Regions from separate parts of the Rhodococcus wratislaviensis genome, predicted to be linked through region 1. Evidence: riboswitches for the same ligand, from Rfam matches in the RefSeq annotation. Region 1 holds a riboswitch; each other region holds the start of a gene.
The links. A riboswitch is a leader RNA that binds a small molecule or an ion and turns the genes downstream of it on or off. The one in region 1 is predicted to bind S-adenosylmethionine.
Positions count from the first base shown of each region.

Region 2: linked by a shared signal. The riboswitch ahead of WKC72_RS29215 (bifunctional o-acetylhomoserine/o-acetylserine sulfhydrylase) and the one ahead of WKC72_RS11785 (putative leader peptide) in region 1 are both predicted to bind S-adenosylmethionine.
Region 3: linked by a shared signal. The riboswitch ahead of WKC72_RS38785 (aminotransferase class V-fold PLP-dependent enzyme) and the one ahead of WKC72_RS11785 (putative leader peptide) in region 1 are both predicted to bind S-adenosylmethionine.

Region 1 is NZ_CP150488.1:2,601,635-2,611,449, reverse strand. Features, by position in the region: gene WKC72_RS11820 (NtaA/DmoA family FMN-dependent monooxygenase) at 1-1,373, opposite strand, end outside; gene WKC72_RS11815 (LLM class flavin-dependent oxidoreductase) at 1,389-2,447, opposite strand; gene WKC72_RS11810 (LLM class flavin-dependent oxidoreductase) at 2,444-3,505, opposite strand; gene WKC72_RS11805 (GNAT family N-acetyltransferase) at 3,502-4,044, opposite strand; gene WKC72_RS11800 (ABC transporter substrate-binding protein) at 4,056-5,027, opposite strand; gene WKC72_RS11795 (amino acid ABC transporter ATP-binding protein) at 5,065-5,847, opposite strand; gene WKC72_RS11790 (amino acid ABC transporter permease) at 5,844-6,824, opposite strand; gene WKC72_RS11785 (putative leader peptide) at 6,970-7,044, opposite strand; SAM riboswitch class I at 7,052-7,148, opposite strand; gene WKC72_RS11780 (sulfite exporter TauE/SafE family protein) at 7,361-8,128, shown strand; gene WKC72_RS11775 (HAD-IIA family hydrolase) at 8,205-8,999, shown strand; gene WKC72_RS11770 (LppA family lipoprotein) at 9,021-9,560, opposite strand; gene WKC72_RS11765 (alpha/beta hydrolase) at 9,557-9,815, opposite strand, start outside.
Region 2 is NZ_CP150488.1:6,286,622-6,297,142, reverse strand. Features, by position in the region: gene WKC72_RS29260 (DUF4349 domain-containing protein) at 1-122, shown strand, start outside; gene WKC72_RS29255 (rhodanese-like domain-containing protein) at 119-427, shown strand; gene WKC72_RS29250 (TDT family transporter) at 449-1,498, opposite strand; gene WKC72_RS29245 (LysR family transcriptional regulator) at 1,588-2,532, shown strand; gene WKC72_RS29240 (tRNA (cytidine(34)-2'-O)-methyltransferase) at 2,513-2,980, opposite strand; gene WKC72_RS29235 (pentapeptide repeat-containing protein) at 3,024-3,629, shown strand; gene WKC72_RS29230 (bifunctional methylenetetrahydrofolate dehydrogenase/methenyltetrahydrofolate cyclohydrolase) at 3,663-4,523, shown strand; gene WKC72_RS29225 (DUF3017 domain-containing protein) at 4,525-4,809, shown strand; gene WKC72_RS29220 (homoserine O-acetyltransferase) at 4,840-5,964, opposite strand; gene WKC72_RS29215 (bifunctional o-acetylhomoserine/o-acetylserine sulfhydrylase) at 5,961-7,244, opposite strand; SAM riboswitch class IV at 7,362-7,482, opposite strand; gene WKC72_RS29210 (NADP-dependent isocitrate dehydrogenase) at 7,757-8,980, shown strand; gene WKC72_RS29205 (MFS transporter) at 9,180-10,403, shown strand; gene WKC72_RS29200 (exodeoxyribonuclease III) at 10,439-10,521, shown strand, end outside.
Region 3 is NZ_CP150488.1:8,475,562-8,486,082, reverse strand. Features, by position in the region: gene WKC72_RS38805 (nitrilase-related carbon-nitrogen hydrolase) at 1-731, opposite strand, end outside; gene WKC72_RS38800 (TetR/AcrR family transcriptional regulator) at 734-1,372, opposite strand; gene WKC72_RS38795 (cytosine permease) at 1,400-2,881, opposite strand; gene WKC72_RS38790 (mammalian cell entry protein) at 3,250-4,239, shown strand; SAM riboswitch class IV at 4,320-4,434, shown strand; gene WKC72_RS38785 (aminotransferase class V-fold PLP-dependent enzyme) at 4,486-5,781, shown strand; gene WKC72_RS38780 (putative leader peptide) at 5,786-5,878, shown strand; gene WKC72_RS38775 (hypothetical protein) at 5,928-6,554, shown strand; gene WKC72_RS38770 (flavin reductase family protein) at 6,560-7,069, opposite strand; gene WKC72_RS38765 (YbaK/EbsC family protein) at 7,249-7,722, opposite strand; gene WKC72_RS38760 (hypothetical protein) at 7,757-8,848, opposite strand; gene WKC72_RS38755 (TetR/AcrR family transcriptional regulator) at 8,973-9,551, shown strand; gene WKC72_RS38750 (alpha/beta fold hydrolase) at 9,554-10,521, opposite strand, start outside.

The sequences.
Region 1 (9,815 bases):
TCGACCTCCCGGCGCGACAGGGCGGGCCGGAGCCCGAGGTGCTCACGCAGGGTGGAGCCTTCGTATTCCGTTCGGTACGAACCTCGCTCCTGCAATTCGGGCACCAGCAGGTCGACGATCTCGTCGAGTCCGGTGGGCACCAGATACGGCGAGATGTTAAATCCGTCCGTCGCCCCACTGCGAACCCACCGGGTGAGTTCGTCGGCGACCTGCCCGGGGGTGCCCGCGAAACCGGAGCGCTGGGTGGTCGCGATCGCCACCTGACGCAGCGACAGGTTCTGCGCCTCCGCCAGTGCCCGCCATTCCCTGGCGATGGCGAGCGGATCCTTTCCGTCACGCGCCGCCCCGCGGGTGACGGAGATCGGCGCGGGCACCGGATCGAATTCGGGCAGTGGACCGTCCGGGTCGCGATCGGACAGATCGCGGCCCCACACCTGACCGACCAGAGACAACGCCGTCTGCCCGGTGTACTGGCCCTCGAGAACCCAGCGCACCTTCTCCTCCACCTCGGACGCGTTCTCCGCGAGCACGATCTGCGTGCCCGGCAGAATCTTGACGTCGTCCTCGGGGCGCCCCGCACGACGCACTCTCGCCCTGATGTCCTCGGCGAAGGCGAGCGCCGCGTCGAAATGCGTTCCGTGCCGGGAGAAGATCACGTCGGTGTGCGCGGCCGCGAAGTCCCGGCCCGCCGGTGAGTCACCGGCCTGGAAGATGACGGGGTGTCCCTGGGCGCTGCGCGGCAGCGTGGGGGTGATCGTGACGTCGAACTGCGACGTGCGCCGGGACACCTCCCGCACCCCGTCCGGGGTTGCCCACGACGGCGCGTCGGTCCTCGTCGCGACCGCGCCGTCGGCCCACGCATCCCAGATCGCCCGGGCGGTGTCGAGGAACTGCCCGGCCCGCTCGTACCTGTCCGCGTGATCGAGGAAGCCGCCGCGCCGGAAGTTCTCACCGGTCCAGGCATTGTCCGTGGTGACCGCGTTCCAGCCGGCACGGCCACCGGACAGCAGGTCCAGCCCGGACAGCCGCCTGGCGAGGTCGGCGGGCTCGTTGTAGGTGGTGTTCTGGGTGGCCACCAACCCGATGTGCCGGGTGATGCCGGCGAGCGCCGCGAGCTGGGTGATCGCGTCCGGGCGGCCCACGATGTCGAGATCGAGAATCTTGCCCTCCTGTTCCCGCAGGCGCAGGCCCTCACCGAGGAAGAAGGCGTCGAACAGGCCGCGCTCGGCGGTCAGTGCCACCCGCCGGAACGTCTCGAAGTCGATCTGCGATCCGCTCGACGGATCCGACCAGATCGTCGTGTGGTTGACGCCCTGGAAGAAGACACCGAAGTGCACCTGGGCGCCGGGTCGGGCGTACGAGTTGTCGGTCATGTTCTCCACAACCTTTCAGCGAGAGGAGTGTTCGAGGCGCTCGGCCTGGAATCGGGTGACGGGACGGTCGAGGCCCAGCGTGCCGCGCAGGGTCGAACCGGGAACTGGACGGTGGGCGATGCCGGCACGGAGAAGCGCCGGAACCACGAACCGGGCCAGCACCGGAAGGTCCTCGTCGACGACGGCGGGATGCAGGCGCACGCCGTCGACGTGCGCATCCAGGGTCCGCAACAGGTCCACCAGCCCGGTGGCATCGCCGGCGAACGACACCCGTCCGCTCGGCGGGGCAGGCGGCGACGCGCCCAGCGCGACGTCCAGTTCCGCGAACACCAGTACCGCCCCGCCTGCCTTTGCGCGCACGGCCGCCTCGACGGTGTCCTCGACTGTCGGTCCGGACACCAGCACCACGTCGACCAGCGACGGATCGGTGTCCCCCGCACGGCCGAACACCACCAGTTGCCCCTGCGGTGGTCGCGGCACGATGGCCGGACCCTTCACCGAGTACGTCTCGCCCTGGAAGTCGAGGTAGTGCACTCGGTCGCGGTCGAGGAAACGTCCGGTCGCGTAGTCGCGGATCACCGCGTCGTCCTCCCACGAATCCCACAGGTCCCGGACCACGGTGATCGCGTCCCGTTCCTCCTGAACGAGATCGGCGGGTGCGGTGACCTCGGCCCGGCCCAGTGCGCTCGCGACCCGCGGGTCGGTGTCGCGTGCTGCGATCCAGCCACCGCGACCGCGCGACGCGTAGTCGAGCGTCGAGAGCTGGGAGGACGTGTGAAACGGCTCGGCATACGTGGTGCCGACGACCGGTACGAGTCCGATCGTGCTGGTGGTCGCGGCGACGAACGCCGCGCGGTTCACCGCGTCGATCCGGCCGACGGGTCCCCCGCCGGCGCCGGGAGGCAGGAGCGAATCATCGAAGGAGGCGAACGTGAAACCCGCGTTCTCGGCCGCCGCGACCCGGTCCGCCACCGTTCGCCCGGTCAGCAACCGGTCGGGTGTGTGCGCGGCTCGGCGCCAGGCTTCGGGATGCGCACCCTCGCCGTCGAGTTCGATGCCCAGAACCAGGCTCATGCGTCTTCCTCCTCGGTGCGGGCCGCGAGGGGGCGGCTCGGAATGGTCTCGCGCAGCGCGGGTGCCACCTCGGCCTGGAACAGCTCCAGGCTCTCGCGGTGCTGCTTGTCGGTGCCGACGCGGTCGGCGCTCAGGTGGATCACCTCGTGGCCGAACTGCTCGTGGTAGCGCTGCACCTTGTCGATCACCTGCTGCGGGCTGCCGATCAGTGCGGAACTGCGTTCGACGAAGTCCTCGACGGTCTCGAACACGACCGGAAGTCCTGCCCTGCGGGCGAAGTCGAGGCGAGCGGCGTGAATGGGACGCCACACGTCGAGCGCGTCCTGCGAGTTCGGAGTCACGTAGAACCCGGCGGTTCCGGCGCCGACGAGGGCGTCGGCGGGATCGTGACCGTAGTGCGTCCACCGTTCGCGGTAGTGCCGGACGAGTTCGGCGTACGAGTCGATGGGATACGTGACGTTCGCCGAGAAGATCGGATCACCGTAGCGGGCCGCGAGATCCACCGATTCCTTGCTCGTCGCGCTGCCGTGCCAGATCCGGATCCGTCGCTGCAGCGGGCGCGGCAGTGCGACAGCGTGCGCGAGCGACGGCCGGAACGCGCCCTCCCAGGTGACGTCCTCACTTTCCCACAACTGCCGGAACAGTTCGTAGCCTTCGCGGTTGCGGTCCCACTGGTCGTCCGGGGTGACGTGGAACAGCTCCGCTTGCGCGGTGCCGTTGCCCTTCCCGATGATGAGCTGCAGCCGGCCGCCCGACAGGTTGTCCAGCGTCGAGTAGTCCTCGAACGCGCGGACCGGGTCGAGCAGGCTCAGCGTGGTCACCGCGGTCCACAACTGCAGCGTGCCGGTGCGCGCCGCGATGGCGCTGAGCACCACGGGTGGGGACGAGGACAGGAAGGGATGCTCGTGGCGCTCGCCCACGGCGAACCCGTCGTACCCCAGTTGCTCGGCGAGGACGGCGGACTCCACGACCTCCTGCAGCCTGGCCGCAGTGCTGATCCTCTCCCCGGTCACCGGATCCGGTTGGTGAGTGATCAGGCTCATCAGCAGAAACTTCATACGGACTCGTACTCCTTTGCGGCCCAGGCGGAAGGCAGAGCGTTAGGGGTGTGCAGGACCTTCTCGAATCCGTGGATTCCGACGTCCTGCGGCGGGAGGGAGCGATCGAACAGCGCCGTGTACCCCGCGGCCAGGTACAGGGCCACCGCCTCGGGCTGCCGCGGGCCCGTGGTGAGGAAGATGCGGGAATAGCCGGCCCGGACGATCTCGGCCTCGAGCTCCCGCAGCACGATTCGTCCGAGGCCGCGGCGGCGGTGCGCCGACGAGGTCCAGATCCGTTTGAGTTCGGCCGTCGTGTCGTCGTAGCGGCGGAAGGCTCCGCCCGCCACCGATGTCCCGCCCTCGACGACGACGAGCAACGCGCCACCCGGCGCGGCGAACTCCTCCGCCGGATACGTGCTGAGATCGTCGTAGATCTCGTTGCGGGTGCGCCCGTACCGGGTGCTGTATTCGATCGCCAATTCTTCGAGCAGCGGCGCGGCGAGTGGATCTGCCTGGTCGACGAACACGGTCTGCACGGATTCGGTCCTCTCGGTCACTGGTCCTCCTGTCAGCTGGTCTTCGGGAGTCCGGGCGGGTTGACGACCGACGTGCCGACTGCCTCGCTCGCGATGTTCCAGCGGTCGAGAACCTGTGCGTACGTGCCGTTCTCGATGATGTGGTTGATTGCCTCGTTGACGGCGGTCACCAGGCCGTTGTCCTTCTTGGTGAGCACGGCGATCTCACCCTGGAGGGCGTCGCCCGCCCCCGAGAACGTTCCGGCGATCTCACTCTCCCCCGCCTGCGCCACGTGGAACGACGACGACGGGTTGGGCCCGAAGTAGGCGTCGATCCGGCCCGACGCGAGTGGCAGGTAGTAGTCGGTGACGTTCTGGTAGTAGGTGATGTCGGTGGGTTCGAGCCCCGCCGCGACGTTCTGCTCACTCCACTTCACCAGCAGCGCTTCCTGATTGGTGCCGGAGGAGACCGCGATCTTCAGGCCCGCGACGTCCTTGGGCTCCTTGATCTGGATGCCGCTGTCCTTCTTCGTCTCGAACGCGACCGTGTCGAGGCGGTACGTCGAGAAGTCGTACTTCTCCTTCCGCTCCTCGGTGACGGTGACGTTGGAAATGAACGCGTCGGCCTCCCCCGAATCGATGCGGACGAAGTTCTGCGCCCAGTCCGCGGCCTGGAGATCGACCTTCAACCCGAGAACGTCGCCGATCAGGTACGCGAAGTCGGTCTCGGAGCCGATGAGCGTCTTGTCGTCGTCGGCGTAGAAGCGCAGGGGCGGGGCGGAACCGGCGCTGCCCGTCACGATGAGCGTGCCGCGGTCGCGGATCTGCTGGGGAACCTTCGCGGCGATCGACTCGACCTCGTCGGTGGTGATGCGGTTCTGGTCTGCGGTGAGGTTGTAACCGGCGGCCGAGGTCGGCCCCGATCCCTCGTCCTCGACGTCGCCGCCCCCGCACGCGGCGGCGAGCAGCGCGACGGTGGTGAGGGCCGAGGCCAGAATCTTCGTACGGAACCGTGCGGTGGACATGTGTGCCTTTCGGGGATCCACACCGAGGTGTGGGAAATCAGAGAACTCGGGAGAGGAATGCTGCGGTGCGGTCGTGCTGCGGGTTGTCGATGACCTGCGAGGGTGGGCCCTGTTCCACGACGACGCCGGCGTCCATGAAGACCGCCGTGTCGGCGACCTCCCGCGCGAAGCCCACCTCGTGGGTGACGATCACGAGGGTCGCGCCGTCTCGAGCCAGTTGCTTGATCACGGCGAGGACCTCGCCGACCAGTTCCGGGTCGAGGGCCGACGTGGGCTCGTCGAACAGGATCACCGCCGGGCGCAGTGCGAGGGCCCGGGCGATCGCGACCCGCTGCTGCTGGCCGCCGGACAGCTGCCGCGGGTACTCGTGGGCCTTCTCGCCCACGCCGACCCGTTCCAGCAGCGCAATCGCCTCGGCCTCGACCTCTGCCCGGTCGCGGCCCTGCGCGGACACCGGCGCCTCGATCACGTTCTCCAGCACCGTGAGGTGGGGGAACAGATTGAAATTCTGGAACACGAATCCGATCCGGGACCGCTGCTTCAGGATCTCGCGTTCACGCAGTTCGTGCAGTTTGTTGCCCTTGCGCCGGTAACCGATGAGGTCGCCGTCGATGCGAATGGTGCCGCGGTCGACCTTCTCCAGGTGGTTGAGCGTGCGCAGCAGCGTGGACTTGCCGGAACCCGACGGCCCCAGGATCACCGTCACCTCGCCCTTGCGGACCAGCAGGTCCACACCCTGGAGGACTTCGAGTGCGCCGAAGGACTTGTGGACTCCGCGAACTTCCACTGCGTACTCCGCCGGATGGGCTTCGGTTGTCATTTCGTGGCACCTCTCGGTACGGAGACACCGGCGTCACGGATCTCGGCGAACTTCCGGGTGAGCTTCTGCCACGGAGTCGGCGGCAGTGCCCGAGCCGATCCGCGCGCGTAGTGCCGCTCGACGTAGTACTGGCCGATCGACAACAGCGTGGTCAGGATGATGTACCAGATCGTCGCGACCATCAGCAGTGGCACGACGCGGCCGTTGCGGCCGAAGATCACCTGAACCTGATAGAACAGCTCGGCGATCGCCATCGTCGACACGATCGAGGTGCCCTTGAACAGGCTGATCACCTCGTTCGCGGCGTTCGGCAGGATGCCGCGCATCGCCTGGGGCAGAACGATCTTGAAGAACTGGCGACGGCGCGGGATGCCCAGCGACTGCGCCGCCTCGATCTGCCCGTGGTCCACCGAGATGATGCCGGACCGGATGATCTCGGCGGAGTACGCGGCCTGGTGCAGGGCCAGACCGATGACGGCGGCGGTGAAGCCGCTGATGACGCCGTTGACCTCGAACGTGAAGAAGCCCGGGCCGAACGGAATGCCCAGCGACAGAGTCTGATACAGGTACGTGATGTTGAACCAGAACAGGAGCTGCACGATCAGCGGAATCGATCGGAACGCCCAGATGTACACCCAGGCGATCACCTGCAGCACCGGGTTGTGCGACAAGCGGCTGACCGCCAGCACCACACCGAGTGCGAATCCGAGGATCGTCCCCCACAGCGTCAGCTTCACCGTCATCCACAGGGCCTGCAGCACGGAGCCGGCCGTGAAGTACTTGGCGAACGTGGCCCAGTCCCACCCCGGGTTGGTGGCGAGGCCGTGGACGAACTGGGCGAGTAGTACCAGCACGACGGCGCTGACGATCCACCGCCACGGATGCCACCTCCGCGCCACTTCCAGCGCGGCGTCCCCGTCGCCGGAGGGCACTGACTCGAGGGGCGCGGCCGAACGCGCCCGGACGGGGGCGCTCACGCTCCCTCACCACTTACGACAGACATCACTGAGGCGGCCTTTCACCTGGAACCGGGACGGGAGGAGGGCGCGTCTTCCGCGGGATGCGGGCGCGCGTCAGGCGCTCACCGGGCGAAATGCCCGGGGAGCGTGCTGTGAGACCCCGTCAACAGTGGCAGGAGGTGGTCCGGCACAGGTCGATGTGCCGTCTGCGCCACGCAGGACGCGCGAGGTAGTTCATGTGCTGCCTTCCATCGATCCCGGCGGTAGCACCCGCACCCGAAGAATTCGGAAGGGTTGCTGCGACGTCAACGAGCCAGGTCTCTCGGTCGCTCTGGATGGTTGAAGCGAACACTAGCCGCATTCCCGGGACCCGTCAACACGGGGTATTTCCCTGCGACACAGGGGAAATGGTGACGATCGCTCGCAAGAATCACCGTGCGCAGAAGTACTGACAGACGGAGATCCATGCGGTTGAATGGGGCTTGCAGCCCTGCATCTCCACGGTGGTGCGACCCGGCTGCCGGGCCTCCGGAGGCCCTTGTAACGTCGCCTCGGTGACACCACTCGAAGTCATCGCGATCCTGGTAGCCGGCGTAGGCGCGGGCGCGATCAACGCCATCGTCGGCAGCGGCACGCTCATCACCTTCCCCACCCTGGTGGCATTCGGGTTCCCTCCGGTGACCGCCACGATGTCGAATGCGATCGGCCTGGTCGCCGGTGGCGTGTCCGGGACGTGGGGGTACCGGCGGGAACTGGCCGGGCAGGGACCGCGGCTGCGGTGGCAGATCCCGGCGTCACTGTGCGGTGCGATTCTCGGCTCGTGGCTACTGCTGCACCTGCCCGAAACTGTGTTCGAACTCGTCGTCCCGGTGCTGCTGATCCTCGCCCTGATCCTGGTGGTGCTGCAGCCGAAGATCCAGGCCTGGGCGAAGCAGCGCGGCAGCCACGAGGCGGGCCTGAGCCCGGCGCGCCTCACCCTGCTGACCGTCGGCACGTTCGCGGTGGGCGTGTACGGCGGATACTTCACCGCTGCGCAAGGCATCCTGCTGATGGGCGTGATGGGCGCGATCCTGCCGGAGAGCCTGCAACGGATGAACGGCGCGAAGAACCTGCTCTCGCTCATCGTCAACGTCGTCGCCGCGACCGCGTACACGCTCGTGGCCTTCGACCGGATCAGCTGGGCGGCCGCCGGCCTCATCGCGGTGGGCTCGCTACTCGGAGGCGTCCTCGGCGCCCGCTACGGCCGCAGGCTGTCGCCCACCGCGTTGCGGGGAACCATCGTCGTCGTCGGCCTCATCGGTCTGTTCCGGCTGCTCGCATAGTCGCGCATGCACCCTGCCACTCCCTCATACTGAGTCGGTGAGCAACGACGTAGAGCACCCGGGCTGGACCTACCTCATGGACATGGACGGCGTTCTCGTCCACGAAGAGCACCTGGTCCCCGGGGCCGACCTGTTCCTGGCCGAACTCCGGGAGTCGGGTACCCCGTTCATCGTGCTAACCAACAATTCGATCAGGACTCCGCGCGACCTCCGCGCCCGTCTGCTCCGCACCGGCCTGGACATTCCCGAGGAATCGATCTGGACGTCCGCCCTGGCCACCGCGACGTTCCTGGCGAGCCAGCGTCCGGGCGGCAGCGCGTACGTCGTCGGCGAATCCGGGCTCACCACCGCGCTGCACGACATCGGGTACGTCCTCACCGAGAACGATCCCGACTACGTGGTCCTCGGCGAGACCCGCACCTACTCCTTCGAGGCCATCACCACCGCAATTCGTCTGGTGGAGAGGGGCGCTCGCTTCATCGCCACCAACCCCGACCCCACCGGGCCGTCCCGGGAGGGTTCCCTTCCGGCCACGGGATCCGTTGCGGCACTGATCAGCAGGGCCACCGGTCGCGACCCGTACTACGTGGGCAAGCCGAATGCGCTGATGATGCGCTCGGCGCTGCGGGCCATCGGCGCGCACTCCGCGAACACATTGATGATCGGCGACCGCATGGACACCGACATCGTCTGCGGGCTCGAGGCCGGGTTGCAGACCATCCTCGTCCTCACCGGAATTTCGACGCGGGATTCGGTGGAACTGTTCCCCTACCGCCCCACCGCGGTGCTCAAATCGGTCGCCGATCTGGTCGGCCGCACGTCGGATCCGTTCGGCGGCGATGCGGCTCCGCCGCCCGTGAGTACTTCTTAACCGCGGGACGTTAACAAGTACTCACGGGTGGCGGCAGCCGGTGATGCCCCTGATGGCCGCTGCCCGGTACGTCCCGAACGTGATCCGGTTCCCGTCCCCACCGGCGAACGTGACGTCGTGGCGTCCGGGTCGGTCGGTGTGCACGTCGAGCCGGTCCATTCCGGCGTCGGTGGCGATCGCACGGGCCGCGGTCAGCACGGCGGGCCAGTCGGCGTCGCCGATCGGGTTGTCGGACAGCAATACCTGCGTGGTGACGGAAAGCCCCTCCGTGTACGCATACGGTCCCGGGCACCCGCCGCCCTGGCTGCGTTCGCGATGCCACCGCCACCGGACGTCCGGTGCTATCGCAGCGACGGCCTCGCTGATCCGCACCAGCGCATCGGTGACCTGCCGCTCGGTGACCGCGAGTGTCGGCCGGCCGCTCAGGCTCGCTGCCGCCGCAGCGATCTCGTCGTCGCTGAAGTTGTACGGGTTGTCCGTCACGCCACCACATCCGCTCGTCAGGATCGCCGCGCCGATCACGGCGACCGCCGTCATTGCCCATTCGCCGCGGACCCTCACCGGATCGCCAGTTCCGGCATGCCCGCGATGATCACCGCCATGTTGTATCCGGACGTCCGTAACTCTCCGTTGCCGCTCGGCCGTGGATACTCGCTGTGCCCGTTGGCATCTTCCCGCTGCACGCCGTCGGGGGTCGACGCCTCGCGCACCGACAGTTGTTCGAGGTCCGTCTGCACCGGATCGGGGCCGAGCCTGCCGAACCCGTCTGCCACGGTGATGGGGTCGTCGTGTGCGCGCATCACGAACCCGTGCCGG
Region 2 (10,521 bases), 3.7 Mb from region 1:
GTTTCGTGGCCGTCATCGCACTGGTCGTGTACGGCGCGTACCGTCTGCGCCGGATGTACAACAGGCCGCCCGGCCCACCGTCGGGCCCGGCGCCGGAACGAGAAGAGGCGAAGACGCAATGATCGAAGTCGACCTGAATGCCCTGGACGGCGCGTTGGCGTCGGGTGCCCCCGTCATCGATGTGCGCGAGGCCGACGAGTACGCCCAGGCGCGGGTGCCGGGCGTGACGCTGATTCCGCTCAGTGAGTTCGTCGCGCGTGTGGACGAGATCCCGGAAGCCGAGGTCGTCTACGTGATCTGCGGGGTGGGCGGCCGGAGCCTGCAGGCGGCGGAGTACCTGAACGCGCGGGGGATCAACGCGGTGTCGGTCGCGGGCGGGACGTCCGCGTGGATGCAGTCCGGACGGCCCATCGAGTCGGGCGCCTGACACCCCGGATCACTATTCCGGTCAGCGGACCGCGCTGAGGGCGTGCGCCGCGGAACCGTCGCGGACCGCGCGCCCACCCCGTTGCCCGGCGGCGTGCCGCAGTGTGCGGACCGCGACGGTGCTCCAGATCAGGACCAGTGCGCACCACAGGGTCACGCCTGCGCCGACGATCACCACCGAGTCCAGCGCGACGCCCAGCGAGTTCGCGCCCAGCGCACAGGTGCCGACGGGGAACGTGAAACTCCACCAGCTGGGCGTGAATCCCAGCCCGCGGCGAAAGGCCCTGGCGGTCACCGTGACCAAAGTCACGAGGGCGAGGACGCCGAGTGCGCCGACCGTGGTCCCGTAGACCACGCCCACCGAGTGCAGCCAGGCGTGGCCGGATGCGCCGCCGAGCAGATTGATCGCCGCCACCGACTGTCCGATCACGCCGAGCGGAATCCACAGCGTGGGCACGAGCGGGGTGTCGGGCAGCCCGTTGCTCAGCAGATGGCGTCCGACGACGACGGCGACGGTCAGTGCGGCACTCAGCGCCAGCGCGAACAGTGTGTAGCAGACCACCAGCATCGCGACCTGCGGCGCGCCCTCCGGGAGGTGCTTGACCAGTGCGGCACCGGTAGCGGCCGACACCATGGGCGGCACGACGGGCATCAGCCAGGACGGCACCGGGGTCACCTGGTGGGGCCGGGTCAGCCGCCGCGCCATCACCACGTAGGTGACGAGCCCGATGGCGGTCCCGAGGGTCCACAGGGTGGTCGACGCGGCGACGGCGACACCGCCGAGAAGTTCGCGACCCGCGGATCCGGTGCCCGCGCCGACCGTCAGCACCGCCATCGACACGGCGCCGTAGAACGGGAACATCGTGTGGCTGCGGGCGTCCGCGAGTGCGTCGTCGCGGCGACGGATCCAGTGACGCACCAGCGCGGTCGTCAGCACCACGAGCAGCGTCACGGCAATCAGCCAGAAGATCTCGGCCGCCGTCCGGGCCACCGGACCGCCGGCCGGAAATGCCGCGGCGACGACTGCGACGATGCCGGTGCCCATCACTGCTGCGAACCAATTCGGGGTCATACCTAGAGCTTGCCGACGCATCGTCGTGGCCGGTAGAAGGCTTGAAGTTGAATACCCACAAATCGCGTTTGTGGGACTAGCCTTGGGTTGTGCCGCTGTCTCCCCGAGTACCCGAACTCAGTGCCCTCGACGTCCTGCTGTCCGTCGAGCGGCTCGGAAGCATGGGGGCGGCGGGGCGCGAACACGGGCTCAGCCAGCAGGCCGTCAGCGCCCGGGTGCGTTCGGCCGAACGCCAGTTCGGCATCAAGGTGTTCAGCCGCGGCGCCAGCGGGGTGCGGCCCACGTCGGAGGGCGCGCTCATCCTCGAGTGGGCGAGCCACATCCTCGCGACGGCCGAGGAACTGGCATCGGGTGTCGCGGCGCTGCGCGGCGAACGGCAGGCCGGGCTGACGGTGGCGGCCAGCATGACGATCGCCGAGTACCTCGTTCCCGGGTGGACCGTCGCGATGCGGCGCAAGTACCCGAACGTGGTCACCAACGTCCGGCTCCTCAACTCGTCCGAGGTGACCGCCCGGGTGCTGTCCGGTGAGGCGGATCTCGGGTTCGTCGAGGGCCCGGACATTCCGGCCGGGCTGCAGGTACGGGAGATCGGCCGCGACCATCTGGTCGTCGTGGTGCCACCGGAGCACGAATGGGTCCGCCGGTCACCGATTCCCGTGTCCGAACTCGCCGCGACGCCGATGATCCAGCGGGAGTCCGGTTCCGGGACGCGCACCACCCTGGAGAACGCGGTGCCGCAGTGCGTCCCGCCGCTGCTGGAGTTGACGTCGTGCACGGCGGTGAAGGCGGCGGTGGTGGCGGGCAACGCGCCGGCCGTGCTGTCCTCGCTGGCGGTCGCAGCCGACCTGACCGACGGCCGGCTCGCCTCCGTCCAGGTGGAGGGGTTGACGCTTCCGCGGCGGCTCTCCGCTGTCTGGGACCCGGTGCGCGGCGTGCAGGGTGCCGCGCGCGACTTCCTCGACATCGCCCTCGGTGCCGGCGCGGCCGCGGGTGTGGGGGCCGCAGCTGTCGGGGCTACAGCGCAGCCCCGCTGAATCCGTGCTGGCGCCACGCCTCGTACGTGACGAGGGCCGCGGCGTTCGACAGGTTCAGCGACCGGCGGCCGGGCAGCATGGGGATGCGGAGCCGCTCCGTCACGTGTGGATCGGCCAGCACCTCCTCCGACAGTCCGGTGGGTTCGGGACCGAACAGCAGAACGTCGCCGGGCTGGTAGGCGATGTCGGCGTACGACACGGTGGCGTGCGCGGTGAAGGCGTACACCCGCGCAGGCTCCACCGCCGCCCAGGCCGCCTCCAGGTTCTCGTGCACGGTCACCGACGCCAGGTCGTGGTAGTCGAGCCCGGCGCGTTTGAGTTTCGGCTCGGACAGGTCGAAGCCGAGTGGACCCACGAGGTGCAGTTCGCACCCGGTGCCTGCCACCATGCGGATGGCGTTGCCGGTGTTGGGTGGGATTCGGGGTTCGTGGAACATCACTCGGAACACCCGCACAGCTTAGGGGCACTCCGCGAGGCGGCATGATGGACGCATGGATCCGGTAGAAGAGGTGGTGGGTGAGGACTACGGCGACGCACGACTCCCCGCGCAGAACTGGCAGCGGCGGCACTACACGAAATGCAACTTCCGCGACGCCGACCTGAGTGAACTCCGCACCGAGTCGGTGATCTTCACCGAATGCGATTTCACGGGCGCCGACCTCGCCGAGTCGCGTCACGTGGGGACGGCGTTCCGCTCGTGCTCGTTCACCAGAACGACGCTGTGGCACAGCGAGTTCCGCAACTGCAGCTTCCTCGGTTCGGAATTCGACAACTGCAGGCTGCGCCCGATGGTCTTCGACGAATGCGATTTCACGCTCGCGTCGCTGGGCGGCGCGGACCTGCGCGGACTCGATTTCACGGACTGCCGGTTCCGGGAAGCCAACCTCGTCCGCACGGACCTCCGCCGCGCCGTACTCCGCGCGGCGGATCTGTTCGGCGCCCGCACCGGCGGCGCGAAATTCGACGGCGCGGACCTGCGCGGGGCCCACGTCGACGCGAACCTGTGGACGGCGGTGTCGCTGGACAAGGCGCAGATCGAGCTCACCCAGGCCATCGCGTACGCGACGGCCAACGGGCTCGTGGTGGAACCGACCTGACGCGCGTATGGCGAACCTGAAACAATGGGGCACGTGACTGCAACGATCCTCGATGGCAAGGCGACCCGCGACGAGATTTTCGAAGACCTGAAGGTGCGGGTGAGCGCCCTGAAGGACAAGGGCATCACGCCCGGTCTCGGCACCGTTCTGGTGGGGGACGACCCGGGGTCGGCCGCCTACGTGCGCGGGAAGCACAACGACTGCGCGAAGGTCGGGATCACCTCGATCCGCCGCGACCTGCCCGGTGACATCACGCAGGAGAAGCTCGACGCCACCATCGACGAGCTCAACGCCAACCCCGACTGCACCGGCTACATCGTGCAGTTGCCGCTGCCGAAGCAGCTCGACGAGAACGCGGCCCTCGAGCGCATCGACCCCGACAAGGACGCCGACGGCCTGCACCCGGTCAACCTGGGCCGGCTGGTGCTGGGCAAGGAGGCGCCGTTGCCGTGCACGCCGCGCGGCATCCTGCACCTGCTGCGCCGGTACGAGGTGCCGATCGAGGGGGCGCACGTCGTCGTCGTCGGTCGCGGTGTCACCGTGGGCCGCCCGATCGGTCTGCTGTTCACCCGGCGCAGCGAGAACGCCACCGTCACGCTCTGCCATACCCGCACGCGGGACCTCGCCGCGGAGGTCCGCCGCGCCGACATCGTCATCGCGGCGGCGGGTGTTCCCGGTCTGGTGACGGCCGACATGGTCAAGCCCGGCGCTGCGGTGCTCGACGTGGGTGTGAGCCGCACCGAGGACGGACTGCGCGGCGACGTGGCGGCGGACGTCGCCGAGGTCGCCGGTTTCCTGTCCCCGAACCCCGGTGGTGTCGGACCGCTCACCCGCGCCTTCCTGCTGACCAACGTCGTGGAGCGGGCCGAGCGTGTCGCAGCGTCTCTCGGCTGAGATGGCCGACTGGGGGCAATTCGCGAAGAAGAACCTGCCGATGCTCGCAGTCCTCGTCGTCATCGTCGTGGCCGTGGTGTTCGTGCTCGCGGATCGGTGGCGGCGAGGGGCGTTCGTGTTCGGTGTCGCCACGCTGCTCGCGGCGGTCTTCCGGTTGATGATGCCGTCGGAGCGCGTGGGGCTGCTCGCGGTGCGCAGCAAGCCCTTCGACGTGGGCGCGCTCGTCGCCGTCGGGGGCGCGATCGTGTGGCTGGCCGTGTCGATCGACCCGCTCGGAACCGACTAGCGGTCCGAGCGGGCGTCGCCCGCGCCGGTGTCAGCGCCCGGTGCGTGCCAGCTGCATCGTCTCGGAGAGCAGCTTCGCCACTGCGGCGGCCTCGGTGAGGAACCCGTCGTGGCCGTCCCGCGAGTTGAGCACGCGCAGTCCGTCGCAGGTGGGGATGTCGTTGGCCAGATCCTCCTGCAGGCGGATCGGGTAGAGGCGGTCGGAGTCGACGCCGCCCACGATGACGGGTGCGGTGATCTTCCCCAGCGCCGCGGCGATGCCACCGCGACCGCGGCCCACGTCGTGCCGGTTCATGGCCTCGGACAGCAGCACGTACGTGCTCGGGTCGAATCTGCCGACCAGCTTGTCGGCCTGGTGCTGGAGGTAGCTCTCGACGGAGTACCGTCCGCCGCGCCACGGGTCCTCGCCGTCCTGCGGCGAGTTCGCGAACCGGGAGTCGAGTTCGCTCTCGCTGCGGTATGTCAGGTGCGCGATCCGGCGGGCGATGCGCAGTCCGGCCCGGGGGATACGGCCGGTGCCGTGATAGTCGCCGCCCTGCCAGTCGGGGTCGCTGGTGATGGCCGCGATCTGGGTGGTCTGCGTGCCGATCTGGTCGGCGGTCGCGCGGGCTCCGACGGCGAGAACGAGCGCTGACGCCACCTGGTCCGGGTAGGTGACGGCCCACTCGAGCGCGCGCATTCCGCCCATCGAACCACCGACGACGGACGCCAGCTTGTCGATGCCCAGCAGGTCGGTGAACTTCTTCTCGGCCGCGACCTGGTCGCGGATGGAGATCTCCGGGAAGCGGCTGCCCCACGGGCGCCCGTCCTCGGCGATCGAACCGGGACCGGTGGTGCCGCGGCAGCCACCGAGGACGTTGGTCGCGATGACGCACCACTCGTCGGTGTCGATCGGCGCACCCGGACCGACCATTCCGGTCCACCAGCCGGGGGAGGGGTGTTCGTCGGTGACGGGTCCGGTGACGTGGGAGTCGCCGGTGAGGGCGTGCTCGACGAGCACCACGTTGTCGCGGTTCGGGGACAACTCACCCCATCGTTGCACGGCGAGGGACACCGACGGGATCACCGTCCCGCTCTCGAGCTCGAGCGATCCGATGTCGATGGTGCCGAGACGTCCGTCCGCCACGGGCAGGTTCTGTACAGCGCTCACGGTCAAGATGCCGCCGCCGTAAGTCCGGTCTCGATATCGGCGATGATGTCGTCGATCCCTTCGATGCCGACAGCCAGGCGGACCAGTCCGGGGGTGACGCCGCTGGCGGCCTGCTCCTCGGGGGTCAGCTGGGAGTGTGTGGTGGACGCGGGGTGGATCACCAGCGAGCGGACGTCGCCGATGTTCGCGACGTGGCTGTGCAGGGTGAGCGCGTTGACGAACTTCTTGCCCGCGTCGATGCCGCCTGCGAGTTCGAACGTCACGATGGCGCCCGCACCCCTCGGCGCGATCTGCTTCGCCCGGTCGTGCCAGGGCGACGACGGGAGCCCGGCGTATCCGACGGATACGACCTCCGGTCGCGCCTCCAGGTACTGGGCGACGGCGGTCGCGTTGGACACATGTCGCTCCATCCGAAGGCTCAGCGTCTCGAGGCCCTGCGCGATGAGGAACGCGTTGAACGGGGAGATCGCCGAACCGAGGTCGCGGAGCAGCTGCACGCGCGCCTTGAGGGCGAACGCGGGCGGTCCGAGTTCGGAGTAGACGACGCCGTGGTAGCTCGGGTCCGGGGTGGTGAAGTTGCCGTGGCGCCCCTGGGTCCAGTCGAACGTGCCGCCGTCGACGATGACACCGGCGATCGCGGTGCCGTGGCCGCCGAGGTACTTGGTGGCCGAGTGCACCACGATGTCCGCGCCGTGCTCGAGGGGGCGGATCAGGTAGGGGGTGGCCACCGTGTTGTCGACGATCAGCGGGAGTCCGTGCTGATGCGCGATCCCGGAGATGCCGGGCAGGTCGAGGACGTCGTTGCGGGGATTGGAGATGGTCTCGCCGTAGAACGCCTTCGTGTTGTCCCGGACCGCGTCCTTCCACTGCTCGAGGTCGTCGGGGTCTTCGACGAACGAGACCTCGATGCCGAGCTTGGGCAGCGTGTAGTGGAAGAGGTTGTAGGTGCCGCCGTACAGCCGCGGGCTGGAGACGATGTGGTCGCCCGCCTCCGCGAGGTTCAGGATCGCGATCGTCTCGGCTGCCTGTCCGGAGGACAGCAACAGTGCGGCGACGCCGCCTTCGAGTGCGGCAATGCGCTGCTCGACCGCGTCCTGCGTGGGGTTCATGATGCGGGTGTAGATGTTGCCCGGCTCGGCCAGACCGAACAGCGCGGCAGCGTGATCGGTGCTGTCGAACGTGTACGAGGTGGTCTGGTAGATCGGCAGCGCCCGCGCCTTGGTGGTCGCGTCGGACGTCTGCCCGGCGTGGATCTGCTTGGTCTCGAACGACCAGTTCTCGGTCATGTGCTGTCTACTCCAGTGGTCTGACGAGGCGCGGACGGAGTGCTGGGTCGTTCGCGCGCAGGGCTTGTCTGGGGTCTATCTACGACAACAACAACACATCATGAACCTCCGATGTCGGACCCGCGCTTGTCACCCGACTGTTGTATGAATCAGGGAACCAGGTCATCACCCGGGGCACCCCACCGCGGTGGAGGGTTGCCGGCCAGCTAGCCGGGGCTCGTTGCTGGCACTCATGACCTGGAGTGAATCTTAGCGGCTGAGGCGGAACGACCGGAAACGGCACCGATCAGGGCCGCTAGCAGGGAAAAGTTACCCGCGAGTAGGGGTGGGTCGTGCGCCCCACATGTTGCGAGCCGCTCGCATAGCAGTACGCTTGTCTTGTTTAGGTGCGGTCTCCCCAGGGGCCGCCTTGACCGTCTACGTTTGATAAGCGAACCGTTCGCGGACCCACTCACAAAGTGCGCCCGCAACCGTGTAACCAGGGAAACTTCCTAGGAGGACGCGAAGCACCCATGTCCAAAATCAAGGTTGAGGGCACCGTCGTCGAACTCGACGGCGATGAGATGACGCGCATTATCTGGCAGTTCATCAAAGACAAACTGATCCATCCTTACCTGGATGTGAACCTCGAGTACTACGACCTCGGCATCGAGTACCGGGACGAGACCGACGACCAGGTGACCGTCGACGCGGCCAACGCCATCAAGAAGCACGGCGTCGGCGTCAAGTGCGCGACCATCACCCCGGACGAGGCACGCGTCGAGGAATTCGGTCTCAAGAAGATGTGGCGGTCGCCCAACGGCACCATCCGCAACATCCTCGGTGGGACGATCTTCCGCGCGCCGATCATCATCTCCAACGTTCCGCGACTGGTTCCGGGCTGGACCAAGCCGATCATCATCGGCCGTCACGCCTTCGGTGACCAGTACCGCGCCACCGACTTCAAGGTCCCCGGCCCCGGCAAGGTGATGATCACCTACACGCCCGAGGACGGCAGCGAGCCGATCGAGCACGAACTGGTGAACTTCCCCGAGGGCGGCGGCGTCGTCCAGGGACAGTACAACTTCACCAAGTCCATCGAGGACTTCGCGCGCGCCTCGCTCAACTACGGCCTGCAGCAGAACTACCCGGTGTACCTGTCGACCAAGAACACCATTCTCAAGGCGTACGACGGCGCGTTCAAGGACATCTTCCAGCATGTCTACGAGACCGAGTTCAAGCCGGAGTTCGACGCGGCAGGCCTCACCTACGAGCACCGCCTCATCGACGACATGGTCGCGTCGGCGCTCAAGTGGGAGGGCGGCTACGTCTGGGCCTGCAAGAACTACGACGGCGACGTCCAGTCCGACACCGTCGCGCAGGGCTTCGGATCGCTCGGCCTCATGACCTCCGTGCTGCTGACCCCGGACGGAAAGACGTGTGAGGCCGAGGCCGCACACGGCACCGTGACGCGTCACTTCCGTCAGCACCAGCAGGGCAAGCCGACGTCCACCAACCCCATCGCGTCGATCTTCGCGTGGACCCGTGGACTCGAGCACCGCGGCAAGCTGGACAACACCCCCGACGTCATCGGCTTCGCCCAGAAGCTCGAAGACGTGGTCATCAAGACCGTCGAGGGTGGCCAGATGACCAAGGACCTCGCGATGCTGGTCGGCGGCGACCAGGGCTACCTGACCACCGAGGAGTTCCTCGGTGCGCTGGACATCAACCTCCAGAAGGCCATCGCCGAGCAGTAGGCACCGAGCCACAGCGTTACGAACGGGACGTCCCTCACGGGGCGTCCCGTTCGGCGTCTCCGGGCCCCGGGTGAGTCATCTCACGGTCGCTCGATGCGCGAAAAGCGGAATCCGGGGAAGAGAATTTCGACGTGGGTCGTTGCGCAACGAGGCGCCGTGCGCCGCGTAGCCGTATCTCTGCCTAGTCGAAAGTTCTTCTGTGAGCACTTCCACCCCCGTCCGCCCCGAGCACCTCGGTGTCATCGCGCAACATCCCTCCGTCCGCAAGCTCGCCATGATTGCGCTCGCGCTCGGTGGCTTCGGGATCGGGACCACCGAGTTCGTGGCGATGGGGCTGCTGCCCGAGATGGCGTCGAGTCTCGGGATCACCGAGCCGACGGCCGGGCACGTCATCTCGGCGTATGCGCTGGGTGTGGTCGTGGGCGCGCCACTCATCGCGGCGCTCACCGCGCGGGTGCCCCGCAAGACGCTGCTGATCGCGTTGATGGCGGCGTTCACGATCGGCAACGCCGCCACCGTGTTCGCGCCGAACTACGCCGTGCTGATGGCCGCGCGGTTCGTGGCAGGCCTCCCGCACGGCGCCTACTTCGGTGTCGCGGCCCTCGTGGCGGCGCACCTCGCGGACCGCGGTCAGCGGGCCAGGGCGGTCGCTCTCGTCATGATGGGACTGTCGGTGGCCAACGTCGTCGGCGTTCCCGTCGCCTCGTGGCTGGGCCAGACGCTCGGCTGGCGCAGCGCCTTCGCGCTCGTGGCCGTGATCGGTGTGGTGACACTGGGCGCGATCTGGTCGTGGGTGCCCGCGCTCGCCGCCATGCGGATGTCGAATCCCCTCACCGAACTCGGTGCCCTGCGCCGCGCGCAGGTGTGGATGACGCTCATCATCGGCATGGTCGGGTTCGGTGGCATGTTCGCCGTGTACACGTACATCAGCACGACGCTCACCGACGTCGCCGGGCTGTCGCGGTCGCTTGTGCCGCTCGCCCTGATGATCTACGGGCTGGGCATGGTCGCGGGCAACCTGATCGGCGGCCGGCTCGCCGACCGGGCGCTGATTCCCGGTCTGTTCGTATCGATGACGGCGCTCGGGGTATTGCTCGGCATCTTCGTGATCGCCTCGCACAACCCGTACACGGCGCTGCTGCTGGTGTTCTTCGTCGGTGCGGCGGGTGCGTCGATGGTTCCCGGACTGCAGACCCGGCTGATGGACGTCGCCGCCGATGCCCAGACCCTCGCCGCCTCCCTCAACCACGCGGCCCTCAACATCGCGAACGCGTTCGGGGCGTGGATCGGTGGCGTCGTGATCGCGGCCGGCTACGGCTACACGGCGCCCGCCGCGGTCGGTGCTCTGCTCGCCGTGGCGGGACTCGTGGTTCTCACCGTGGCGGTCGCGATGGAACGCCGCAGCGCCCGTTCGTCTCGGTAGTCGCGCTGTCGTACGCGTCCGCTACGGTGCTTGCCGTGCCACACATCATCACCACCGTCAATGTCAACGGCGTCCGCGCGGCCGCCCGCAAGGGACTCACCGAGTGGATCGAGCGCAC
Region 3 (10,521 bases), 2.6 Mb from region 1:
TTCGGGACCACCATGAATGTGCCACTGGTGATGCCGTTTCCGACGATCACGTGCTGCCAGATCGGCTGGGTGTCGAAAGACGGGGCGCTCGGCTCCGACCCGATCGCGGTGGGGTAGACGAGGATCTCGGCGCCGCCGAGTGAATACATCCGCGCGACTTCGGGGAACCACTCGTCCCAGCACGTCGGCAAACCGAGTGCGGCACCGTTCAGTTCGGCGGGGCGGTAGACGGGATAGGCGTCGTCGGCGGGACCGCCGCGGAAGTAGGTGTCCTCGTAGTAGCCGGCGCTGACGGGGATGTGCAGCTTGCGGGTCCGGGAGAGCAGTTCACCGGACGGGGACACGAGGATGGCGGTGTTGAAGCCGAGACCGTCCGGGCCGTCGGCTCGTTCGTAGAGGGAGGCGTGGACGCAGACCCCGTGCCGGGCAGCGGCGGCGGCCGCGAAAGTGTAGGTGGGCCCGGTCGTGAGGTTCTCGGCGTCGCGGCCGGGGGTCCCGGTCGCGCGGGTGTCGGCGGGGTACTTCGACAACGTGAGTTCCGGCAGGAACACCACGGCAGCGCCGAGGGCGGCGGCCTCGCCGATCGCGTCGGTCAGCTCGGTGCGGAGTGCGTCGGCATCGGGACGCCAGCGGTGCTGCACCAGCCCGACCCGCAGCGGCGTGCGGGCGGATTCGGTGAAGCGCGCCGGTGAGGACGGAGCGGGCAGTGCGGTGATCGTGCGAATGGTCATCGTTATTCCTTCGGTCTGGATGTGATGGGGGTGTCGGAAATGTGGTGGGTCGGATCGGAGTGGTGGGTGGGCTCGGACATCACGACGTCGATCGCGCCGAGCAGATGGGAGCGGGCGTCCTCGGTGGAGATCTCCTTGCAGAGCCACCGCCCGGACAGGCCCTCCACGAGGGCGGTCATGGTGACCGCGGTGCGCCGGGGGTCGAGGGAGGGGGCGATCTCACCGGTGCCCTGCGCCTGCGCGATCGCGTCGGCGATTTCCGACACCCACGCGGCGGTGGTCCGTGCGAGGGGCTCCCGTAACGCCTCCTCGTACACGGCGGATGCGCGTAACTCGTTCCAGGCCAGCGAGTTCTCCACGACCTCGGGACGGTCCTGGATCTCGCCGAGGAGGGAGCGGGTGAGGCGGTCGCGGGCGGAGTCGCCGGATCCCTCGCCCTCGCCGCGGTAGGCGCGGGCACGGTCGTTGATGTAGTTCAGGGCGGCCTCGAGGAGGCCGATGCGATCCTTGAAGTGGTAGTACAGCAGGCCCGGCGACACGCCCGCGACCTCCGCGACATCGTTGACGCGAAGCCCGCGGATGCCTCGTTGGGCAATGGCCGTCGCGCTGGCCTTCAGAATCGCATCGCGTCGCTCGCTCATCGGTGAATCTCCTTCGGTCGTGTCGTCCTAGGACGTCGGCGCCTCGACCGGGGCCACGTGTTCGGGCCACAGTCGCAGCGCGACGAGGTAGCCGGCCACGGCGATGGCCGACGATCCGACAAGACTGACATCGACACCGTGCGCGATGTCGGCAAGGGGCCCGGAGTACAGCGAGGTGTCCACGGCGAGGACGCCGAAGACCGATCCGGCCGCCCAGGGGATGACGGCGCGCAGATTCCAGCCGCCGGTGAACCAGTACCGCCCACCCTTGCGGCCCAGGTTGAAGACCTGGAGGTCGACCGCGTCGTACTGCCCTCGCCTCGCAACCAGGAAACCAGCGACGTTGATCGCCACCCACGGCGCGGCGAAACCGTTGAGCACCAGGGTCATCGCGGTGATCGAATCGACGGCGTCGACGACGAAGACACCGATGTAGAGCAGGGCCACCGCGAGCGCCGACGTGATCAACGTGGTGTGGACGCGGCGCAACCGGGGGATCAGAGCCTCCAGGTCGAGGCCGCTGGCGTAGACGTTGAGGACGCCCTGGCCCAGTCCTCCCGCGAGTGCGACGAGGACGATCGGCAGCACGTACCAACCGGGCGCCTCCGCCACCAGGTCGGCAACGTAGGAGTCGCTCAGCGTGGTGAACGTCGACGCGGTGAACGATCCGAAAGCTGCCGTCAGGAACAGCCCGAAGAAGATACCTGCCATGGTGGCCGCGACGATCGAACGGTCGCTGAACCGCACTCGGGAGATCCGCCTGCTGTAGTCGCCGAGCGTCGGGGCATACGACAGCGGACCGCCGACGGCGAGCACCACGGCCAGAATCCAGGTGGGCCAGAATCCGCCGAGGAGATAGTCGCCGCTGCCCGCTCCGCCGTCGAAGCGACCCGCGAATGCGAAGACACCGAGCAGGAGCAGCGCGGCGACGACGGGCAGCACGAACTTCTGGAGCGCGACCACCGTGCCGTGGCCGAACAGCGCGACGGCCACGATCTCGGCGGCGATGATGCCGTAACCCAGGGCGAGCATGCCGTTGTCGACCGGCGTGCCGAGCAGGCGGTGGGCGGCCGCGATCAGCGCGTCACCCGACGTCCAGACCGCGATCGCGGCGTATGCGAGGGCGAAGAGCAGGGTGAGCCCCGAGCCGATCATCCGTCCGCTCACTCCGAAGTGCGCACCACTCGACACGGTGTTGTTCGTGCCGGTGCGCGGGCCCAGAAGTGACAGAGGGGCGATGAGGAGCGTGCCGAGTCCGATGCCGACCGCGCTGGCCGCGATCGCACTGCCGAACCCGAGTCCGAACGTGATCGGGAGCCAGCCGAACACGATCACCGAGAACGCCAGGTTGCCGCCGAAGAACACGGCGAGCATGTTGAGCGGTCGCGAATCGCGTTCCGCTTCGGGGATGTACTCCACGCCGATCGTCTCGACGTGTCCGAAACGGTCCTCCGGCGGGGAGGGGGCGGTGTCGTCGAGGGGCGTCGTCGGGTCGAGATTCGTGGACACTGCGGACCTCACATTCTCGGCGGAGGTGACCGTCATCACGTCCTGTTGAGTACCGAAGATATTCCAAACTGAAAATTCAGTCAAGACCTGCGCGTGACGTGCACCACCGCGGGTGGTGCGGAGTTTGCGCTGCTACGGCTACCGGACTAGATATATGTGTAACTGTTCGTCTCATGTATCCCTCTGCCATCGGAGTACCTGTGCCTGTCGCTGCCATCAACAGTCGTTTCGCGAATCGGTGCCGGCTCGCCGCAGCGGGGACGGCGTTCGCTCGACGCGGGATCGAGGGTGGACGGTGAGGTCGCCGCTCGTCCGGTGGCAGCTGATCGGATTCGTTCTCGTGGCCCTCATGGGCCTCGTCTACGTGGGTGCGACCCGGCATTCCCGCGTCCGCGAAAGCCCTCGTGGCGAACAGGTCGGCGATCGGCGAGCAGTACGTCGACCTTCAGCCCGCCACCGATCGCGGGCCGTTCCTGGCGAACGGGTCCCGTATCGCCGCCGAGGATGCGTCGACGCCGGTGCCCGTCGAAGAGTTGCTTGCCGGCACGCAGGGGTTGACGGAATCCGTGCCGATCGACGCGCTCCACACGGTCGTGACGGAACTCGGCGCGGCGTTCGACGGCAAGGGTGAAGACCTGCAATCGCTCGCGGATTCGTTCTCCGGGCTGTCGGCATCGGGCGCCGAATCGCTCGATCGGACAATGGCTTTGGTGCGCGACAGTCGCGCAGTGCTGGACACGCAGTCCGAACAGTCCTCTGCAATCAGGGATTTCAGTGCCGACCTGGACTCGCTTGCGGATCGGCTGCGCAGCAGCGACCCCGACGTCCGGCGGCTGATCGACAACGGAAACTCGGCGAGTGATCAACTGGGGCAACTTGTCTCGGCGGTCGCACCGAGTGTCACGACGAACCTTGCCAACCTGTCCGCCACGACGAAGGCGATCGCGGTGCAGGCCACGGCCCTGCAGACCCTGTTCGTGTACCTGCCGGGGGTGGCGGCGGCGTCGTCGACCATTGCGCCCGGCGACGGAACCGTTCACCTGGGCCTGGTGGCCGAGACCAACAATCCGCCGTCGTGCACCGTCGGCTACGAGGGCACCCAGGCGATCCTCGAGGAGATGAAGCGGAAGGACCCGAACTTCGACGACACGCAGCAGGACTTCCCGCAGAACACCGCGGCGTCCTGTGCGGCTCCGCAGGGCAGTCTCACCGGCGTCCGCAGTGCGAACCGGATCGTGTTCGGCGACCCCGCCACCGTGCAGCCGTGGGACTCGAAGCCGAAGAAGGACCCGAACAGGCTGGACCTCAACCCGATTGCGAACCAGCTCGCCCCGCTCCTCGGGGTGACCCCGAACTGACGCGGGTTCTTGCGCCCGGATGCCGGATCCTCCCGGGTTCGGGTTGACAACCGCGCGTCGATCCTGCAATCTTCGAAACAGGTCACGAGTACCAGCGTCAAGCCCCGGCTAGCTGGTCGGCAACCCTCCACCGCGGCGGGGTGCTCCGGGTGACGACCAGGCTGAGGTTCATACCGAACCCGGCAAGCGCGGACTCCGAGAGGGCACCGACCCTGCGACGAGTCCCTGACTACGAGGGATGTCGTGATGACTGCTGTATTGACCGCTGACGTGTGTGTTGCCCCCCTGGCCCAGGTTTCGGGCTCCGACCTGCGGGTTCCGCTCGTTCAGGGCGGCGACTGCGCCTACGTCAACTTCGACTACGCCGCCAGTGCCCCGGCGTTGGCGCAGGTGACCGACCGAATTGCGGCACTGCTTCCGACGTACTCCAGCGTGCACCGCGGCGCCGGCTACGCGTCGCGAGTGTCGACCGAGTGCTACGAGAAGGCCCGCGACTCGGTCGCCCGGTTCGTCGGAGCGGGCGAGGACCAGGTGGTGGTCTTCACCCGGAACACGACCGACTCGCTGAATCTGCTCGCCGGCTGCGTCCCCGGCAGCACCGTGGTCCTCGACATCGAGCATCACGCGAACCTGCTGCCGTGGAAGAACTCTCGCGTCGTGAGGGCGGCGGACACGCTGGACGAGACGGTCCGCCTGCTCGTCGCCGAACTGTGCTCCAAGCCCACCGCCCTACTCGCGGTGACGGGTGCGTCCAACGTGACCGGCGAGGTGCTGCCCATCGCCACCCTCGCCGAGGTGGCGCATCGTTGCGGCGCACGGATTCTCGTCGACGCCGCTCAGCTTGCACCGCACCGCCGCATCGATGTCGAAAAGTGGGGCGTCGACTACCTCGCATTCTCCGGACACAAGTTGTATGCCCCCTTCGGCTCGGGCGTGCTGGTCGGCCGCCGGGACTGGCTCGACGCCGCCGAGCCCTACCTCGCGGGCGGCGGAGCAGTCCGGAACGTGACCGTCGAATCCACCCAGTGGGCGCCCGCCCCTGCCCGGCACGAGGCGGGAACCCCCAACGTGCTCGGCGCGGCGGCGCTCGCCGCCGCGTGCGATGCGCTGTCCGAGCTGGACTTCGGCACGGTGGCCGAACACGAGGCGGCGCTCACCGGCCGGCTCCTCGACGGCCTCGGCTCCGTCGACGGCCTGGAGTTCCTGCGGCTGTGGTCGGACGCCCCCGACACCGTGGGGATCGTGACGTTCACGATCGACGGGTTCGAGCCGGGAGAGATCGCCGCCTACCTGTCCGCCGAACACGGAATCGGAGTTCGCGACGGGCGTTTCTGCGCCCATCCGCTGCTGGGACGCCTCGGCAGGCCCGACGGCGCCGTGCGGGTGAGTGTGGGTCTCGGAAGCTGCTCCGAGGACGTGGATCGGCTGGTCGACGCGGTGCGCACTCTGGTGGCGGGGCGTCGGAGCTGGACCTACGCCAACGAGAGCGGCCAGTGGAATCCGGTGCCGGAGACACGTTTTTCGCAGGACGCGCTAGTATGACCGCATGGCATCGCAGGCTGGGAGCGCAATGATTGCTCACTGGTGCCGTCGGCATGTCGATCTGTGCCGAACCGCCTCGGGTATGTGTTCGAGCTGACCGTTCTTCCAGCTCCGTTTCATTCACACGTCATTCCCGAGGAACCCCTATGTCTCGAGACAATGCCTTCGTTTCCCGTCCCCTCCGCGTCGCCGTCGAACTGACCGGATCGGGCCACCACCCGGCGGCCGAGGGCGCCGCAGGCACGCGGCCGATCAACGGTGCGGACTACTGGGTGGACCTGACCGCCGACTCGACGGATCAGCTCGACCTCACATCGTTCCCGCCGAACGTCGTTCGGATCCGGGCATCCGATCTGCGTGAGGCGCAGCAGGAACGCGCGCGGATCCGCGCCGAACTCGTCGCCGACGGTCGCGACCCCGACGGCGTCACCGTCCTGGTGGACCTCGAGGTGCTCATCGCCGGAGAGGCCCGCGCCGCACGCAAGGAGCTGGCCCTCCTCGACAGCGCCCTGGAGACACCGCGTGCTCCGGTGTCGTTGCAGTACATCGGAACTCCGGTCGGCCTCGCCGGACTCATCGCCGACATCCAGGCGGCAGGCGTCGCCGACGGTGTGACCCTGCTGCCGCTGTCGCTGCCCAGGGTTCTGGAGCAGCTCGTCGACGGCACCCTCCCGTGGCTGGAGGAGCGCGGTCTCGTCACCTCCGCCGACGCCGTCGACGAAGCGCTGCGTCGCTTCGAGCTCCCCCTCCGCGAGCGGGTGCTGGCGTCCTGACCAGGTCAGCTGCCGTTGTTCGCTGAGCCGAGCGGAGTGGGCCGGTAGTACCGGCCTTCGTGATACAGCAGGGGAGCCGAAGCGGAATCGTCGTCTGCCTCGGCATGGACGCGGGTGACGAGGCCGATGACGAGCGTGTGATCGCCGACGGGAATCAACTGGTCCACGATGACCCGCAACCAGCTGGGAGTTCCGTGGAGGACCGGTTCGCCGGTGTCGAGTCGCGCCCAGAGGGACACGTCGGCGAACCGCTGGTCGGCGCTCCGGGAGAATCGCTGAGCCAGGTGCTGCTGGTGCTCTCCGAGAAGGTGGATCACCAGCGAATCCGCGGAATGAAGTGCATCGATGCTGGACGAGGTGTTCGCGATGTTGAACGACACCAACGGCGGGTCCAGTGAGACGGAGGAGAACGAGGACGCGGTGAAGCCGACCGGGCCGGACCCCGAGTCGAGGGTCACGATGGTGACCCCGGCCGGGTGACGGCGGAGGGCTGCGCGGTAGTCGTCCGCGCAGATTCCGGGGGCGAGTTGAGGGTCGCGGGGGAGGTCCGAACCATCGACGGTTTCGGCGTTCTCGGCTCTGTCGGACAAATCATTCTCCGGGTCGGCCCGTCTGGGCACTGTGTCATTCTCGTTCACGTCACTCTCGTTCACGAGATCTGACGTCAACTATAGGGGCGTGGACCGACCGGGATTCAGTCGACGTCGATCGCCAGGCCCGCGGTGATCCGCACCAACTCCGAGAACGACGTGCGGAAGACGGTGTCCGGGTGGCCGGCGGCCGCCCACAGTTCGGCGTACTCGGACAGGGCGTTGTCGACGTACGTCGGAAGGTTCGTGGGATGTCCGAGCGGGGCGATACCCCCGATCGGCTGGCCGGTCGCGATCCGCACCATGTCGAGGGGTGCCCGGGTCAGATTTCCCTGCAGTCGCTTGCCCGTGTTCGCCAGATCCACCTCGTGCGCCCCCGACACCAGGAGCAGGATCGGATCGTCGTCCAGGAGGAACACCAGCGACTTGGTGATTGCCCCGATATCGACCCCCAGAGACTCCGCCGCCTCCGCCGCGGAGTGGGTGGAGTCGGGCTGGGTCACGATCACCCCGTGGTGTCCTCGCGCGATCAGAGTCTCGGCGACATGCGCGGCGTGGGGGTGCAGGGGCGTCGGCATGAACCAAGAGTAGGTCCATTCCTCCGGTACGACATCAAGAAGCGTCGTCCGACACGACATCGGAACGGGGCGTAGTCGATTCCGGCTTCCGGAGGCGCCGGACGGTGAACCCGAACAGCAGTCCGAGCCCGACCGCCGAGTAGAGCGCGAGGGCGAGGGCGGGCTGCCCCAGTCCGACGTCGTCGAAGTACACGATGCTGCGAATTCCCTCGGTGCCTGCGCCCGGGGTGATCCAGCGTCCGATGGCCGCGTAGAAGGTGGGGATGACGTTCGAACCGAACGCACCGCCTGCGCTGGGATTGCCGAGAATGACGAAGACGGCGATCGCGAGGGGCACTGCGAGGACGCCGACCGAGGCGCGCAACCCCAGCGTGAACACGGCGGTGCCGAAGACGACACCTGTTCCGAGAAGCCACAGCGGGAACCAGTGGCCCGCGAACGTGCCGAGCACGTGAGTGGTGATCAGGGCGCCGAGGGCACCGGACAGCACGGCGTACCCGAACAGGACAGCCGTGTGCACGGAGGCCTGACGCAGGGTCCGCGGGGCGCCGATGAACAGGCCGATCGCCGCCGCGAGCAGGTAGCCGCCGACCACCCATCCGACCGCCAGATAGAAACCGGACAGTCCGCGGTTGTCGTGCGCGCCTACCGGAATTTCGTCGCGCACCGTGAACTGGCGACCTTGGCTGTTCTCCACCTCCGCGAAGACCGATTCGAGCGCGCTGGAGATCGAGCTGCCGCCTGCACTCGCCGTGATCAGGGTGTCGGGGCCGACGGGATTCATGACGAATGCGCCCTGGATCTCACGGTCGTGGAGGAGTCGCCGGGCTTCCGCGGTGTCCGAGACGACACAGCCGCGCAGCGGCCTGCCGTCGATTGCATCGAGCCGGTCGGCGACCTGCTGGTCCGTGCCTGCGGGCAGTCCCTCCGCCGCGACGACACCGATCTCGATGTCGCGGGGCGTGGGCTGATGGAACGCGGCCACGTAGCTGAGGATGAAGCCGAGCTGGAGGAGGAGAACGCCGAAGACCAGCGCGACCATCACCCTGGGAGCGCCGTACTTCGACACCGGACTGTCGTGGTGCACGGGAGCCGGGGTGGGGGATTCGCTGTCGGTCATGGTCATCGGACGTCCTCGATCCTTGTCGATACCGTAGGTATTGAATACCCTAGGTATCGTGACTGAAGATCGTCAACCGGACAGTCGTCACACCGAATGGGCGCCGACGACGCGTCCCGGTCGTGATGTCGTGCGTCAGCGCCTCCTCGACGCGGCGGCGGAGGAATTCGCGGAGCGGGGCTTCAGCGCGGCCAGGCTCGCCGAGGTCGCGCGCCGGGCCGGGTTCACCAAGGGGGCTGTCTACTCGAACTTCGAGTCGAAGCAGGACCTGTTCGCCGAACTCTTCGCGGCGCGCTCACTCGAACTGGCGGGACGGGTCCTCGCCGAGATCGCCGGCCTGAACCCGTCGGACGCCGCGGGCAAAGGCGGCGAGGCCATAGCGTCGTGGATGGTGCGCGAGCCGGGCTGGTCGCTGCTGGTGCTCGAATTCGGCGTGCTCGCCGCACGTGACCCGCAGATCGCCCAGGCGTACCTGCGGGAGCGGCGGCAACTGCGGGGAAAGCTCGTCGAACTGATCGGTGAACGCGCACGGGAGTGGGGGGTCGACGACACGTTCGACGTCCGCATCACGGCCATCTCGCTGATGGCCCTCATCTCCGGCCTCGTGCTCGAACACTCCGTCGACCCCGAGGAAGTGGATCGGTCGACGATGGGCGCCGCGGTCACCGCACTGTTCGCGGGGGCCGTCGCGAGGGCCGGGCTGACCTGATCTCAGGCGGTCTGTGCGACGACACCGTCGAGGAAGCCGTCGATGTGGGCCCACGTGGACTCCTTGGCCTTCGGGCCTGCGACAAGTCCGAGGTGGCTGCCCGGCGCGGACTCGAACCGCACCGACGGAGAACCGGTGAAGACGTCCGTCGCCGCCCGGACCGACGGGATCGGCGCGATGACGTCCTCGGTGCCGCCGATCGCGAGAACCGGCACCGCGAGATCGGCCAGCGTGATCGAACCGTTCCGGGTATCGAAGCTCCCCGCGGCGAGCGTGTTCCCGAGGATCAGCTCGGTGCAGACCTGGCGGAAGAACCGGGCCGGATAACCCGGCATGTCGGCCATGAACCGGTCGATGGACTCCATCCGTGCGAGGGTCTCGGTGTCGTGCAGGTTCCGGGCGATGAACCACGGCTTGGTGAGCTCGCGCTGAAGTGCGGTGAAGCGGTAGCTTGCCTGGACCAGCGGCGCGGGCAGCCCGCCCATCGCCCGCGTCGCGGTGGTGAGGGGGCGATCGCCGGTGAACCGGCCGACCATGCGCAGCGGCGCGATCATGGTCACCGACTCGTAGTCGATCGGCGTGCCGATCGCCGTCACCGAGCCGATCGGCAGATAGTTCCGGCCCGCAGCCGTGAGCAGCGACATCGTTCCCCCGAGACTCCAGCCGATCAGGTCGACGGGTGCACCGTCGTGGAGTCGGGACACGCGGTCGACGGCCGCCGGGATGAAGTCGTCGATCCAGTCCTCGAATCCGAGGCCGCGGTCGGAGTAGCCCATGGTGCCGTAGTCGAGGAGATACGCCGCCTTCCCAGAATCGGCGAGGTGTGCGGCCAGGCTCTGGCCCGGACGGAGGTCGAAGCAGTGTGCGGGCGCCGCGAGCGGGGGCACGAGGAGGACGGGCCGGCCGCCGTCGGTCTCGGTGGTGTCGAATCGGTACAGGTCCTGATGGGGAGCCTCGTGGATGCGCGTCG